One region of the Paenibacillus sp. FSL H8-0317 genome, then DNA from elsewhere that is predicted to be linked to it. Evidence: riboswitches for the same ligand, from Rfam matches in the RefSeq annotation. Region 1 holds a riboswitch; the other holds the start of a gene.

Region 1 (8,029 bases):
CTCCGGGTATGTTAACTTCAATGCGATGACTGGTTCGGCCATTCAATGGAACGGCATTAATAACACTACAACAAGTACCAAAAACGTAAAGTTTCGTTATGCGCTGGAAAGCGGCACTCGGAACCTCGACATTTTTGTGAACGGAACCAAAGTCATCAGCAACGAGCCCTTTCCAGCTACGGGAAGCTGGTCCACTTGGGTTGAAAAAACAATACAGGTCCCCATGAACACGGGGACCAATACATTGAAAGTGGTTACCACTGGATCGGAAGGACCGAATATTGATAGCGTTAATGTTACCGCAGCACAATAAACGTTCCGTATGGCTGATGGAAGACATTTGCTGAACGTGCAGCTAAGCACTAACCTCTTGGATACTCGAGTCTAAAGTTAGTGTTATATCAAAAAATGCAAAAAAATACTCCTTAAGCGTTAGCTTAAGGAGTATTTTTATTAGATGCGGTCGAGAGGACTCGAACCTCCACGGGGGGTTAGCCCACACGGACCTGAACCGTGCGCGTCTGCCAATTCCGCCACGACCGCATATTGTATCTCCGTGATCAATATCGGCGACAAGAAATAATATATCATGTGGAATCTATCATGTCAACAATGAAAATAATTACAATAAAGCCCGAATCGAAACAGACGTCCATTTCGATTCGGGCTTTACCTTTAACTGCTAATAGTTTGGTTCATTATAACGGAAACATAATACAAATTACAGCTTGGAAGGCCAGTTACCGTACCAAGCATAACCGCCTCTTCTTTCTTTATCAATATCACTTAGTTTGTATTTAACGACCCCGTCACGACCAATAAAGATCGGTTTATCCGTTCCCACTTCGTAGAAACGAGCCCAGATCGGTGCAGCTTTGGAATCAGCGATAATTTTGCTGTCTCCGTTTGCTCTTTCATACTTGTAACCCGTAATCTTCACTTTGTTAAACCATGCTTCAGCTCCCTTAATGGATGCCGTAATTTTAGCGGTAGCAGGTCTGGTTTTCAGGAATTTAACAATCGTTACACTCTCTCCAGCCGTCAGTGATGGTACTTCATAGATTCTTGCGCTTGCCGGTTTAAGAGAACTGGAATCATGTTGTTGTCCCCATGCTGTCAGCTTACCGCCTGAAACAACCTGTGTATTCAGAATTGCATCTACACCTTTGGCAACTGAGTTTTTACTGCGGTTAGCAAGAGTGCTGTCGATAAACGAGAAATCACCTTTACGTGTCGCTACTTCATCCAACATGATCATTACATTAATCATGGCATCATCATTGTAAGTGATGTGCTTGTGATATCCGGAGCTTTGGTAAACTTGTGGCCATCCGCCGTTTGAATACTGCATGTTGATCAAAAAGTTAATTCCTTTGATTGCAGCTGTGGAGTAACGCGGATCATTCGTCTTTTTAAATTCCTTCGCCAATCTTCTAATTTCTGAGTATGTAGCCTTGTTGTCGATCGTGGACTTCGCCCACTCTCCACTTGTCTGTTTATAATCTTTTCTCCAACCTCCATCCGGCAGCTGGTTCTTCAAAATATCAGAAATACTCGCTGTAGTACCCGATGCATCCGCAGCAGATACCGTCCCTACAGGGAGAACTGCCATTCCAACTGCCGAGAACACCATCGTGCATGCCAGGACAAAAGTAATTATTTTCTTCGCTTTCAAATGTAACACTCTCCTATGTTCGTTTTTATAAATCTTCCACTTTTACTTACCTATGATACGCGTCCCCAAACCTCCTTTATTTGTATTTATCACATAATAAAATCAATTTTAATCCAATATGTGGATTGGATAATCAGATAATATGCAAAAAATCGATTTTTGTCAATATATGCAACTTAATGAATATAATCTCTCTAATTCTACATAACGGGATAGTTCTTTTAACTCATGACAAACCTATTTATTTATCCAAATTCGTCTTAAACGAATCAATAATGACGTTTTTGTCATGAATGATACCCAAACTTGATCCCTTCTTTCATATAAAAACCTTAATTCCGCTAACATTGAGGTATTACGAAGGGTTTTAAATAGGTTTGACAATTACGCATTTATGCAATATAGTTTCAAATAGTTACAAAAACTTAATTATTCATTGCCGAGTTTCATGTTTGAAAACGGGGGAACCAATTTGGGTGAATTATTCTTATACATAGGAAATATAGGGAACCTTCTACCGAACCCTTAGCTAACTCCGTAGGCATCGAAGGGAGAACATTGATTTTGAAAAAACTGATTATCTCCATTTTTGGAGCAGCTGTATTATTTACATCCGGGGCAACAAGCACAGAGGCAAGCAGTATCAACTCCGTAGTGAACAACATGACAGGTATACCTTACAAATGGGGTGGCACAACTGTAGCCGGCTTCGACTGTTCTGGTTTTATGAGATATCTTTTCAACAAATACAGCATTGAATTGCCACGTACTTCTCAGCAGCAAGCCAAAGCAGGTACGCCTGTATCCAAGAGCAATGTTCGGACAGGTGATCTGGTGTTCTTTAATACAACAGGCAAAGGCATTTCACATACAGGTGTATATATCGGCGGCGGACAATTCGCTCATGCCTCCAGCAGTAAAGGTGTAAGCATCACAAAGTTATCGAATCCATACTTTAATGACCGCTATGTAACAGCACGTCGGGTAACTGGACAGTTTATGTATGATAAAATGTTGGGTAAAATGTAATTCACATACAAAAAGGCATCGGTTATTAACCGGATGCCTTTTTTGTACTTAAAAATGTATGTTGCATTACTTACTAATGCAGCGCCTTCTGCACTCGCATCGCACCCTGAGACAGTGCATGTCCTCCTCCAACAGCTCCGGCCACCGCAACGGTCTCCATAATCTCCTGATCTGTTGCACCCTTAGCACGGGCTTCTTCTACATGGTAGAAGGTACATACCTCATTGTTGGCAAACAATCCAATCCCAAGCGCAATTAGCTGTTTTGTCTTCGCATCAATCACGCCAGGTTGGAAACATTCTCCGGTAAACTCATGATATGACTTCACCACACCTGGCAGTACATCGCTTAATGCTCCAATCTGATCCTTGTAGGCATGAACTTTATCATTCATCAATGTCATCGCTTGTAGCACACCCTCTCGGCTATAGTTACAGATCTTCCTCACTGTACCTATCTTCTCTCCCGAATGAGTCAATTATGCCAAGAAATCATGGTAATTCCAAACATTTAACGCTCATGGCTCTGCCATAATTATAAGCTGTTACTCACTAAGTGGACTCTGGCGCGGCTCGCTGAACAGCTGATAGCTGTAACCTCGGTCCAGCTTAACGACACGTCGATTCTGACGACGGATAAGTACCTGCTCGCCATCCCAGGCAACCACAATCCCCTTCACGTCGTTCGATTCCAGCTCGTCCCGTACTACTCTAACTTTCTCACCTGACAGACGCAGAGCGTCCAATTCTGTATCACTAATCATCTTCATGGCTCCTATATTTCAAATTTATTTACAAAAAGAGACCTAAATGAAAAGTCATTTAGGTCTCACGTGACTGTATTGGACTGTCATGTCATTCGAAATTATGTCCCGACTGAAAGTTACCGCTGCGCGTGCTCTTTGCTGTCGTTCTTCTCAAACCAAAAATCAAGCACTTTGGCGGACATCACACGTTCTTCAAGGTACTCCACTTGATGCGGTGTAAATTGTTCTTTCCAAGAGAAGGACAACTCTTCGCACAAGCCTACAATCGTCAGTAATTCTGACCAGGCAACATAGCGTTTGTACCAGAAAAATTGAGGATGTTCAATCATATAGGGATAAAGGTCATCGAATTCCGTATGTTTACAATCCAGGGCACGTTCAAAATGAACTTTCGATTCCGCCAGCTTATCATTAAAAAATTGTTCTGTTGCCAGTTGGTTCCCCATGGTGTTGCCTCCTCTCCCTAACATAACCCCATTATAAATGAAATCCGCGGTCATGCAAAGGCATAGTTCAAAAAATAGGCCCTATTCCTTTAAAATGTCACATTTCGTTATCGTCAAATTGTACCGTACCATCGTTCAGGGAACGAATGCGTACCAAGGCTTCCACCGGAATACCCTGTTCACGAATTGTGCGTGCTCCTGCCTGGAAACTTTTCTCGACCACAACGCCGAATCCAACGAGTTCCGCACCGGAACGCTCGATAATTTTGATGACGCCACGAGCGGCATCTCCATTGGCAATAATATCATCAATGAACAAAATGCGGTCATTCTCATGAATGAACTCGCGGGATACCATAATATCAGTTACAATTCCTTTGGTAAAGGACGGTACACGTTCACAGTAAGCATCAGGATCAGCCAGAAGTGTTTTTTTGCGACGGGCGAATACAAGGGGCACCCCAAGTTCATAAGCTGCGGCAAACGCAACCGGAATGCCTGAGGATTCTACCGTGATTACACGAGTTACTCCACTTTCACGAAAACGGGCAGCAAACTCACGTCCCATCTCCATCGTTAATGCAGGATCAATCTGGTGGTTCAACAGACCATCCAGCTTTAAAACTTGATCCGAGATAACCACACCTTCTTGTAAAATTCGTTGTTTCAATAATTCCATGATTTGACCTCCCAAGCCTATCCTATGAGGTAAAAGTATCATATATCTATCTATAAGTTCAAGCGAAATTGCCTGGGCGCTGTCCTTGAGACACAATTCAAGCCAAAGCTCATTATCGATTGTCATGACTTTCGTGGGTCAAGCATACCTTGTACCATGGTACCCGCATGTCCAAACTATACAGGGGCCTGAGAGGGGAAACACATGAAACAGGCATTTCGGGTGCTGCAGATCGCATTTACATACATCGGAACGGTTGTTGGAGCTGGCTTCGCTACAGGGCAGGAAATTTTGCAGTTTTTTACCCAGTATGGCAAATGGGCCACCGTCACCATAGGCTTATCCACCATGCTCTTTGTCTGGTTAGGTACCAAAATGATGCTGATCGCTCACGATACCGGTTCCCGCTCTTATGAGGATCTGAACAAACATTTATTCGGCCACAAGGCGGGCAAATGGATCACCTGGGTGACCCTTCTCATTCTCATTGGCGTGAACAGTGTCATGCTTGCCGGAGCAGGTTCCGTTTTTGTTGAACATCTGGGTTTGCATTATCAGACAGGTCTGATCGTCACACTTGTAGGGTCATATCTGCTTCTCGGTCGAGGCATTCAGGCCATCCTACAAATGAATAGCATTGTCGTGCCCATGATGCTCCTGTTATCTCTGCTCATGATCACCAGTACCATCCATCATCCAGGTGCTTCCCGATTCATCACACTGACGACAGATTCAAACCCTATTCAAGTGTGGCTGTCTCCACTGTTGTATACTTCATTCAATCTGGTGTTGGCTCAAGCTGTTCTTGTGCCTGTAGGTAACCAGATTCGTAGTCGGAATGTGCTGAAGTGGGGTGGAGTATTGGGTGGAATTGGCGTAGGTTTCATGCTGATGGCAGCTCATTTTGCCATGTCAGCCCAAATGCCCGGCATCATTCAATTCGAAATCCCGATGGGCAGCATTGCCTTTCAACTTGGATGGGCAGTGCAATCTGTATATGTATCCCTTATTTTCATGGAAATATTCAGTACCTTTGTAGCCGATATCTATGGAATGACCTTGCAACTCAGCCAACATATACGTGTCCATCCCCGTTTCATTACATTAACCATTATGATGTTGTGTTACTCACTCAGTCAGTTTGGATTCAGTTCCCTGCTGTCCATCCTTTACCCCATCTTTGGAAGTATGGCATTAATCTGGGCTGCCAAATTGGTACTGAACCGCTGGGGCGCCTTTCGTAGACGCAACAATATATAAATCTCACGGTCCATGTACTTCATGAATATGAGCATCTGTTTGCCTCATAACCACAAGTCATCGCAGGTACTCTTTCCTTAAACATGACAAAAAGCCGCTGTTTATCACAGCGGCTCGCACTTTTTGCTCTACGTTTTAAGCTTTGCTAGGAAACTGTAGATACATCTTTTTTAACTCATTGACCGATCTGCCAAGCGAGTAATGTGTTTTGGCTTTTTCACACGCCGAACGGGCAAGTTCATAACGATAAGCCGGGTCCAGCATCACTTTTTCAAGCGCTTCAGCTAATGCAGAAGGATCTTCTGCCGGTACAAGCAACCCATTGCTACCGTTCTCGATCTGTTCAGGTATTCCACCTACATCCGTACCCACAAGGGCAAGACAACTCAGCGCCGCTTCAGCGAAGACAGAACCAAATGCTTCTGCCCGTGAAGGAAGTACAAAAATATCAAAGAATGGCATGAATTCCTCAGGGTGCAGTGTATAACCATAGAAAATGGTCTCATTATAGATCCCTAATCGTTGCGCCAATTCTTCCAGATCAGGACGAATCGGTCCATCTCCAATAATATGTAACACATAATCATGACCTCGGCCCTTCAGTTCCGCACAAGCTTTGAAAAGAATATCCAACCCTTTTGCCGGAACAAGCCGACATACCGTGACCAGTTGTGGTATCGCATTATCATGAGGAATCGGCTTAAACCGCTTCTCATCAAATCCATTGGGAATCACACCGATGACATCAGGTTCCTTCACGTAGGGAACCAGATAACGACGGAACGAATCCGACACCGTTAAGAGGCGCTCTGCCTGGTGTTCGAGCTCACCATATATCGCAAGCAGGAATCGATGCTCCGGTCCATCCGTTTCAATGCGTCCATTAAGGATTAATTCTCGTTCATAACTGGAGTGTATCGTCTGAATGAGGGGTGTATCCGGGAAAACCGTTTTCATCGCAAGTCCTGCAATTGGGTGGTGGGCATGGATCAGATCATAGGGCTTCTGAATACGCAGTTTGGTCCACCATAGATAATCACGATAAGTTTGAATATATTTTTGGACAACAGGACTATCCTGATACTCCGTCCAATCAAACGTTTCGAACTGAACTTCCTCTCTGCCCTTATTGCGAATTCGCTTTGGCAACGAGAATAGATCCATTTCCCACCTCGGGGTTGTAAATCTCTCTTGCATATACGGAATCATAGAGGATACACCTCCGGGCTGCTCCGGAGGAAAGAAAAGCGCCTGCAGCAATCTCACCGTTAGTTTCCCCCTTTCTAACTTACGTACTGCTCTACTATCCATTATGACATAGGGAAGCCGGAACATCTATATTACGATAACTCGTATATACAACATATTCATGAAACGTTCCCCTCAGAAGTAAAAGCTTTACCACTCGCGCTTGTCGTCAACATATTCATTGGATAACCAGAATCTCAGCTCCGTAGCTCCACGGGCTTCTCATATGTACTGTAACCATCGGTCTCTCCCAAAAAAGTATACCCGTTCCGCGTGTAAAAGGCGTTCAACGTAGCATTGCTCGCTCCGCAATCTAACCGAACAGTATGTTTGCCTTCAAAATGTATGCCGCTGCTGGACCATTGCAAAATGGACCGTCCGAGACCGCTCTGAGCATATTTTCTTCGAATCGCTAGCCGATGCAGATAAATTGCACCATCCTCGGCATGAGCTTTTGAACCCCAAAGATGAATATCCCAAGGGCTTGGCTGAACCAAAAGGATGACCATCCCCGCTACGTCCGCTCCTTTTTTAAATACAAACACATCCCCACGCCGGATTGCCCCTGCCGTATCATGTGAATCTTCACCTTTAAGCAAAGCGTTCCATTGGGAAGAACCTTGGCTCTGTAACCACTCGGCTGTCTCCACCAGCAGCGACATCACATCCTCCGTATCTTCCGGCTTCGCCTGAACCGCTTGAAAACCATCGTTAATATATTCGCTACTGATCCTGAATGAGTGCATCATTGTTCTCCTTCCGCTTCCTGATCTCTGTTAAACTAATGGTACTATACCGGGAAATGAATTTTTCGTCAAAATGAGAATTAAAAAAGGTAAAAGGCGGTTGCCCTTTACCCATCTATTCTGGCTTCATCGATAATCTGATTTCGATACAACATCGTCAGGTGCAAGGTATCAAACTCC
Region 2 (8,029 bases), 750 kb from region 1:
CCGTCGTTTGATGGCCCATCCGAACGGAGTAACTGGTTTTTTCTTGTTCAAAAGGGTTCACCCCTGGTTAGAATGTAGTATTCAGCCGCCCTTTCTTCATGTAGAATATATAGAAATGCGAGCTGTATGTTTCATTATATACGTAAATTCGTCATCTAACAATTAAAAAAGACGGAAAAAAGTGTATTTTGTGATGATAAATGGCGTAAATACGTAAATAAAACAAATAAAATGACAAAAAACACGTCGGCAAGGAGGTTGCCGCGTGTTTTTTAGTTTGTCTGAATGAAGGGGAGCAGGTATGAGGAGGAAGAGGATTAGGCCCTGTAGGCATGAAGTCCAGCTCCAAGCATATGGAAACTGGGGAAAAACGATTTCATGGACATCGAGGTTGGCTGTGCCAGTCCATCCGCAGCCGAGGCGCTGACGGTCTTCCATTCATTCTCCAGATCTGTGGCCAGGCGGACCATCAGATCCTTGGTTGTATCATTGTTCAGGGGGATGACTTTGGAGGCTTCGGTTATGCAGGCATTCATGGCTGAATGCAGGTAACCAAGGACCGCCTCCTCGACCGGGATATCGAGGTGGTGGTTAATCCAGGCGTGAACAGTGGAGAGGCAGCCAACCGAATCGTATTTGGCAAAGATCTGTTCGAGCTGGCTGAATTCAATCCAGGGGTGCAGAGCGCGTGCGAGTCTGATCAATCGTTTACCCATCGCGGCAGCTTGTTCTCTGAGATCTCCAGGGGTTCGCTGAACATGGACGAGCTTGTCGATCAGAGCTATCCGCCATGTATCCTTGTGATCTGCTGCGGTATAGATGCCTTTAATGGCCATACCTTCAAGACGAACAATGCTGGGATGCAACTGACAACGCATGAATGATTCGAGATCTTCAGCATTACGAATGGTACCCTCCCTGATATGGATATCCATGCCGAAGGAATGGGTGAACCCTCCAACCTGAATAGAGGAATCAAGCAGTTTGACATAATCGAGCAGCTTATTCCCACGGTTCACAATCATTCGCCTCCTGTGTTCGTTAAATGTCACTTAAAGTGACATTTACATTCCTTTTTGTTTGCTTTGTGTTTAAAAATCCGAATTATATGATAGTTATCATCCCATAAATGTCCGCTTTTTGTCAATAGAATCCGTGAAAATTAATGAATTAAATCTGGGATTTAATATTGTGTTATTTTATATAACTTGTTGTGTTATTTATATGGTGAAGTGCAGGGTGGACTATATATAAGGAAGGACTATATATAAATGAATCAATAAGATCAGCTCAAGCCGGAAAAGAGGGGATCAAATCTAATGATATGCAGTTCATGGGTAAAGATGACGAGATTATGCGATTTTTGATGAAATTGCCTAGCTGAAAAAGTAGTATTAAAAAATACTTTACTTTTGGTTCTGGACCCGGTATAATCAATTCTGTTGCCGATTATTTACGACATGCGGTCGTGGTGGAATGGCAGACACGCTATCTTGAGGGGGTAGTGGGCGTATGCCCGTGGAGGTTCGAGTCCTCTCGACCGCATCATATGAACGATTAAAAAGAAGCTTTCCATTAATGGAAGGCTTCTTTTTTTTGTCTTTTTGAACAGTTTGACATCAGAGTTGAGAAAAAAAAGGCCATCCATTACCGGGGCAATGGTGCTCTACCTTCCGGCTACGGGTGGCCAATGTATTATTTTTGCAGCAAGTTCTTGATATCTTCTTCAATCTTGTCCGGTGTTGTTTTGGGAGCATAACGTTTGATTACCTGTCCGTTCTGATCCACAAGGAATTTGGTGAAATTCCATTTAATTGCTTTGGAGCCGAGCAGGCCAGGAGCTTCTGTGCTAAGGTGTTGGAAAAGAGGGTGAGCGCTTGAGCCGTTCACATCAATTTTCTCAAACATGGGGAAACTCACGCCATAATTCATCTGACAGAACTCGGCAATATCGTCGGAAGATCCTTTTTCCTGTGCAAACTGGTTGCTTGGGAAACCAAGCACTTCAAATGGAGCATCTTGAAACTTGTCTTGCAGTTCTTGCAGACCTTTGAATTGAGGGGTAAGGCCGCATGAGCTTGCCGTATTCACAATCAGTAACACTTTGTCACGGTAGTCGGACATTTCAACTTCTTGACCGCGAAGTGTATTCACTTTGTAATCGTAGACTGTCATCTAAATCGCCTCCATTTATTTACTCTTATATCTTCTATTATATTGGTTACAATTAAATATTGCAAAACTAATGTGGTGTTAAAAGAATCAAAACAGGCAAGTTGTGCAGAATACGTGAATGAATTGGGAAGTGATTTACGCCAGAGTGAGAATTAGATAGCCTTGAAGAGATAGATGGAGTATAACTTTGTTGTAAGCGTTATTACGGATGGGAATTGGCAAAAATCTGCCGATTCGGTGATCTGGGCGGACTTTACACCGACATGGCGCGGGTGTATGATTCATAACGTAATTTCAATTTAAACTAAATTGTACCTGAAAAACGAAACAAACGATAATATCGCTCGATCTTATCCTTAAGATATACGAACGATGTTTTAATCGCTGAGTTTCCATTCATTGATGAATGGGAAACGGGGGAACCAACAGAATGCGCTGTCCAGGACAGTGGCATTCATGGGGTGAATTTTCCGGTGACAGCCGGAAATAGGGCGACTCTCGCGCCCGAATCCGTCAGCTAACCTCGTAAGCGTTAAAGGGAGAGGCAACAAGCCGTACGCTGGTTCATGGTGTTTTCGCCATGGATTATTTAAGAAGCGTTCGGGAGGCCTTGGTCCCCCACGCTTCTTTTTTGTTGTCTTTTCACGCCAAGGGAGGAACGAATGATGGATACTGAGATGATCTTAGTGACTGCTCCAAATGAAGCAGGACGCAAATTTATTAAATTGCTGATGTACAAAAAAATGCCGTTTGCCGTTCTAACCAACAGTGCAGGGGAAGAGCGCAGACTCCGTAGAATCGGAGTAGAACATGTCATTCGCATGAACACGGCTGCAGCTCAAAAATGGTTTTTGCCGCAGGGCAGCGTAGGCAACGTGTTTATTTTCGAGAACAGCCTGAATCTGACCTGTCGTTATTTACAGATCTGCCGTTCATGGACATCGAAATCCCTGTGCGTTATTACGGAGCAGAGTCATCCTAAGGGCATCTATCGGGGCATGGGCGCAGACCGGATCGTATATTCGCTCAATGGGGAAGTTGGCTTTCTCCTCAATGGTTAATGCCATCGCTTGTGATTGCTCAGGTGTAAGGTGCCTGTTATAATTGAATGTATCGATAAACGGAAGTTTGAGGAGACTCATGCAGGATGGTGAGTCTTCTTTTTTATGGTTTTAGAGGTTGTTCAAAAAGTCCGCTTTTGATTACGAAGGATGCCTTGTGGCATCATCAGCATCGAATATGAAATTCAGCCGAAATGTCCGTTGCTCACGTAGTTTTCCCTACGCTCCGCTACTCCATTTCTAGCTTCATTCCATCTTCTCGGTACTGAAAACCAGACTTTTTGAACTCGATTAGGATCAGGAATCACCTGTGGCTTACAAGGAGGAATTGGCGTGCCGGATGTAGGTGGATTGAAATGGTTGTTTTTTGATGTTGGAGATACACTGGTGGATGAATGGGAGCCGGTTGATGATATTATCGGACAGTTCGTCCGCGAAGTCTGTGCATTGGGGTATCCGGTGAAGATTGAGGCGGTACGCGAACTGTTCGCGAACTGTTACCAGAGATATGAGCAATGGCCGATGAGAGTGGCGATTCGCACATTCGTTGAAGACGACGGACACCAGAAGCAGATTCAGGACAAGCTGAAATTTCAAAAAGATCTTGAACGTCCTTTTCCATCAGCGGATTACGTCCTTCAGCAGTTGTCACGGCATTATCGCATTGGCATTATTGCCAATCAGAGTCCTGGAACGGAAGAGAGACTGGAGAGCTACGGCTTGCGGAAGTATGTTGATGTTCTGGCATGTTCGGCTGAAGAAGGAGTGTCCAAGCCAGACCCTGAGTTATACGCTGTGGCCTTGAAACAGGCCGGTTGTGAACCGGAGGAAGCCGTCATGATCGGCGATCGGATCGATAACGACATTATACCTGCTCTGAAGCTGGGCATGCGTACGATTCGAATTATGCAGGGTTACGGAAGATTCCAGCCAGAACTATCTGATGACCAACGTGCGGATTGGACTGTTGATTCATTGGATCAACTCCTGCCGTTACTGATACCAAATCAGGATTAGATGATTGTTTACTGGAGTTTGAGTTTTACTATAAAAGAAAACACCTTGCTGTATTGCAACAATAAAGGCTGATCAACTTGGGTATAGCATACCGGAGTTGATCAGCCTTTTTAGTATTTTGTCGATGAGAACGAGATTAGAATAACCGAATCGTCTGAATGATCAGATATACATTCAGCACAACGATAATCGCGGCAATGACCCATGAGATGATTTTGAGCCACAATTTGTTGGCGAATGCACCCATGCTTTTTTTATCACTTGTGAACATCACCAGGGGAATTACAGCAAAGGGCAATTGAAGCGACAGCACGACCTGGCTCAAAATGAGCAGTTCTTCTGTGCCATGTTCTCCTGCAATGGCTGTCACAATTACCGCCGGGATGATGGCGATCAGACGTGTGACCAGTCTGCGCAGCCAAGCCGGAATTCGAATGTTCAGGAAACCTTCCATAACGATCTGCCCAGCAAGTGTACCTGTAAGGGTAGAGTTCTGACCTGATGCTAACAGCGCCACACCGAACAGAATACTTGCAACCGTAGTACCCAATAGAGGTGTCAGCAGATGATAAGCATCTGCGATCTCGGCAACCTGCGTCATACCAGCGCTGTGGAATACAGCAGCAGATACAATCAGGATGGCTGCATTGATGAACAGGGCCAGTGTCAACGCGATTGTAGAATCCATGGTCGAGTACCGAATGGCTTCTTTTTTGCCCTGTGGGGTCTGTTCGATCTGACGGGTCTGGACAATGGAAGAATGCAGGTACAGATTATGCGGCATCACGGTTGCTCCGATAATACCAATGGCAATATAGAGCATAGCCGGGTTTTGCAGAATCTCAACATTGGGTACAAAACCATGGAGAACACCGCCCATATCCGGTTTCGCCAGAAACAGATCAATCCCGAAGCAGAGGGCGATGGTTGCCATCAGCACAATGACGAGAGTTTCCAGAGCGCGGAAGCCTTTGTTTTGCAGTACAAGAATCAGGAGTACATCAACTGCGGTGATGATAACGCCGTATAACATGGGGACGTTAAATAACAGCTTTAACGCGATGGCAGAACCAATGACTTCAGCCAGATCGGTGGCTGCAATGGCAAGCTCACACAGTATCCATAACATCATGACAACAGGCATGCTGAATCGTTCACGACAGGCTTGAGCCAGATCCCGTCCAGTGACGATGCCGAGCTTGCCAGCCAGCGACTGAAGGACAACGGCCATCAGGTTCGATAACAGGATAACGGATAACAAGGTATACCCGAACTGTGAGCCGCCTGCGATATCTGTTGCCCAGTTCCCGGGGTCCATGTAACCTACGGCAACAAGGTATCCTGGGCCTACAAAGGCGAGGAATTTCTTCCACCATGCAGCATTCTGCGGAACTTTCATGGAACTATGTGCTTCTCCAAGGGAAGGGGGCATGCCCGCAGTAGACAATGATTCTCTTGAAGGAGCGTTGAACGGATTTTTTTTACTCATACGATAATCACCTGACTTTGAATTATTGATTTGGAAATATATGCGGGACAACCCGCTCATGATATATCTAAATTTTTATGTTTATTGTTACATTGTACTCCTTCAATTGTTTTTGTCTAGTGCAACTTTTATGTATCAGCACAAAATTTCGGTTCCAGCTTGTAGATGTCCCTTCGTATATTACCCAACCGTGGGGAAAATACAGCCATGGCATTGAAATGCATGAAAATAATAAAGTTGTAAAAGCTGATAAAGATACAAAATTGCGTTTCAAAATGAGCCAGAAGTTTAAATTGAAAGGAAGGCAATAAAAACTATATGGATAAGGGAGAGATTCTTAATGGAAGCTTTATATACAGCAGTAGCGACAGTTAAAGGTGGACGTACAGGTTCCGTGACTTCTTCGGATGGCGTTCTCAAGCATGATCTGAAAATGCCAAAAGAGCTTGGTGGCTCCGGTGGTGAAGGTACTAACCCTGAGCAGCTTTTTGCCGCTGGATATGGAGCATGTTATGAAAGTGCCCTCGCCAATGTAGCACGCAAAGCAGGTGTGAAATTGGAGGATGTGGTCGTTACAAGTAACGTATCCATTGGTAAAGACCCTGCGGATGATGGTTTCCAGCTGTCTGTTCGTCTGGACGTTAGCATGCCTGGTGTAGATCACAGCCAAGCAGAGGAACTGGCCCGCAAGGCGCATGATTTCTGTCCATATTCCAAAGCAACACGCGGCAACATTGATGTTGTTTTAAACGTTGTCTAAGATTTGACTCCCGGCAAGTAAAGGGAACATATAGAGCAGGGTATCCCAGATACCTGATGTTCGACTACAAGGCCCTGCTGGCAATCGGCAGGGTTTTGTGTTGATTATCATATTAGGACATGATGCAGGAGATTAGATGCCAGATCGCGTACTATTTTACATAATTGCACTCCCACTTCATGCTACACATTCCATAAAGGGGGAACAAAGATGAGTATTGAAGAGATGATTGAGCGGCGATTTGTGTGTACGAAATGCAGAGGCACGGATTGTAACATTAAGGAAGTTTCCATGTCAGGAGCAGGCCTGAGCAAGATGTTCGATATACAGCATAATCACTACTTGTTCGTGGCTTGTGCTTCCTGCGGGTATGTTGAAGTATTTGATCCGGATGTCTTGAAAGGGAAAAAACAGGGGCAGGTAGGGACTATTCTGGATATTCTGTTTGGCGGGTAGACATGCGCGAGTTGACATTGATCTGAATTTTCTTTAATATAACTTAGTACTGAGTAGTGTCATTGCATGAACCAAATTTGAATTAAACAGGTGATATCCATGTCTTATAGACCGCGTATTGCAGATTTAGAATTAGCTTATGGTAACAAGGAAGACGGATTGTATGAATTCAAAATGAATTTGGTAGACGGTACCAAATGCCGTGTATTCTACACCCGTTCCCCGGAATGGAAGATGACCAATATCAGCCGTCTGCAGAAAACGCCTTGTCCAGTATGTCGCAAAGATTTTATTTGCAAATGTATGGACCAGTGGGCAAGTGACCTGCATCAACAGATGATCGATGACCAATGGATGGAAAAGGCAGTTACGGAGTAATTGTCGGACAGATACGAGCGTGGGCACAATGCCTGCGCTCTTTTTCTTTATATTTCTCATTAATGTGTGTTCAAAAAGAACGGTTTTCAGTCTTTTTGAACAACATCCAGAAATAAATTTAGAATTAGTGAACAAGAAGGTCCAGATTGGGTAAGTTACTCTAACCGCAACAATAGGAGGCAGCCAATATGACAGCAAATCAAACAGATGTGCATCAGGGACATCCGATCGTACTGGTGGATGGCGTCTGTCACTTCTGCCAGGGCTTAACCAAATGGATTATCAAGCGTGACCCGGAAGGGAAATATCATTTTGCATCGCTCCAATCGGATGTAGCCAAGGGACTGCTGGCGAAGGGCAATCTGTCGACAGACAGCATGGACACCTTTGTTCTGATTGAAAATGGAAAATACTATACACGTTCAACCGCCGCACTGCGATTGGCCAAAGGTCTGAAGTTTCCTTATCCGTTGTTATATGTGTTCATTATTGTGCCGAGATTTATTCGTAATGCAGTCTATAACTGGGTTGCTCGCAACCGTTATCGCTGGTTTGGCAAGGATGAAGCGTGTATGTTGCCTACACCGGAGATCAAAGATCGATTTTTGTGAGTGTGATTAATAACGGAAATAATTGGGTAATGACTACAGATCATATCTATTTTGGGAGGAAAACAACTTGAAGAAGTGGACT

Evidence for each region. A riboswitch is a leader RNA that binds a small molecule or an ion and turns the genes downstream of it on or off. The one in region 1 is predicted to bind cyclic di-AMP.
Region 2: another riboswitch for cyclic di-AMP. It lies ahead of MHB43_RS07320 (hypothetical protein); the one in region 1 lies ahead of MHB43_RS11265 (C40 family peptidase).

Annotation. Positions count from the first base shown of each region.
Region 1 is NZ_CP150294.1:2,371,484-2,379,512, reverse strand. Features, by position in the region: gene MHB43_RS11280 (carbohydrate-binding protein) at 1-313, shown strand, start outside; tRNA gene MHB43_RS11275 (tRNA-Leu) at 459-543, opposite strand; gene pelA (pectate lyase) at 722-1,684, opposite strand; cyclic di-AMP (ydaO/yuaA leader) riboswitch at 2,103-2,234, shown strand; gene MHB43_RS11265 (C40 family peptidase) at 2,240-2,704, shown strand; gene MHB43_RS11260 (carboxymuconolactone decarboxylase family protein) at 2,778-3,107, opposite strand; gene MHB43_RS11255 (hypothetical protein) at 3,249-3,467, opposite strand; gene MHB43_RS11250 (hypothetical protein) at 3,587-3,916, opposite strand; gene MHB43_RS11245 (xanthine phosphoribosyltransferase) at 4,014-4,595, opposite strand; gene MHB43_RS11240 (hypothetical protein) at 4,800-5,855, shown strand; gene MHB43_RS11235 (glycosyltransferase family 4 protein) at 5,991-7,121, opposite strand; gene MHB43_RS11230 (GNAT family N-acetyltransferase) at 7,301-7,849, opposite strand; gene MHB43_RS11225 (hypothetical protein) at 7,957-8,029, opposite strand, start outside.
Region 2 is NZ_CP150294.1:1,623,271-1,631,299, forward strand. Features, by position in the region: gene MHB43_RS07300 (hypothetical protein) at 1-51, opposite strand, end outside; gene MHB43_RS07305 (urease accessory protein UreF) at 318-1,019, opposite strand; tRNA gene MHB43_RS07310 (tRNA-Leu) at 1,463-1,545, shown strand; gene MHB43_RS07315 (glutathione peroxidase) at 1,696-2,175, opposite strand; cyclic di-AMP (ydaO/yuaA leader) riboswitch at 2,548-2,722, shown strand; gene MHB43_RS07320 (hypothetical protein) at 2,838-3,236, shown strand; gene MHB43_RS07325 (HAD family hydrolase) at 3,570-4,253, shown strand; gene MHB43_RS07330 (Nramp family divalent metal transporter) at 4,390-5,685, opposite strand; gene MHB43_RS07335 (organic hydroperoxide resistance protein) at 6,083-6,502, shown strand; gene MHB43_RS07340 (zinc ribbon domain-containing protein) at 6,713-6,958, shown strand; gene MHB43_RS07345 (hypothetical protein) at 7,058-7,336, shown strand; gene MHB43_RS07350 (thiol-disulfide oxidoreductase DCC family protein) at 7,525-7,947, shown strand; gene MHB43_RS07355 (DUF6612 family protein) at 8,015-8,029, shown strand, end outside.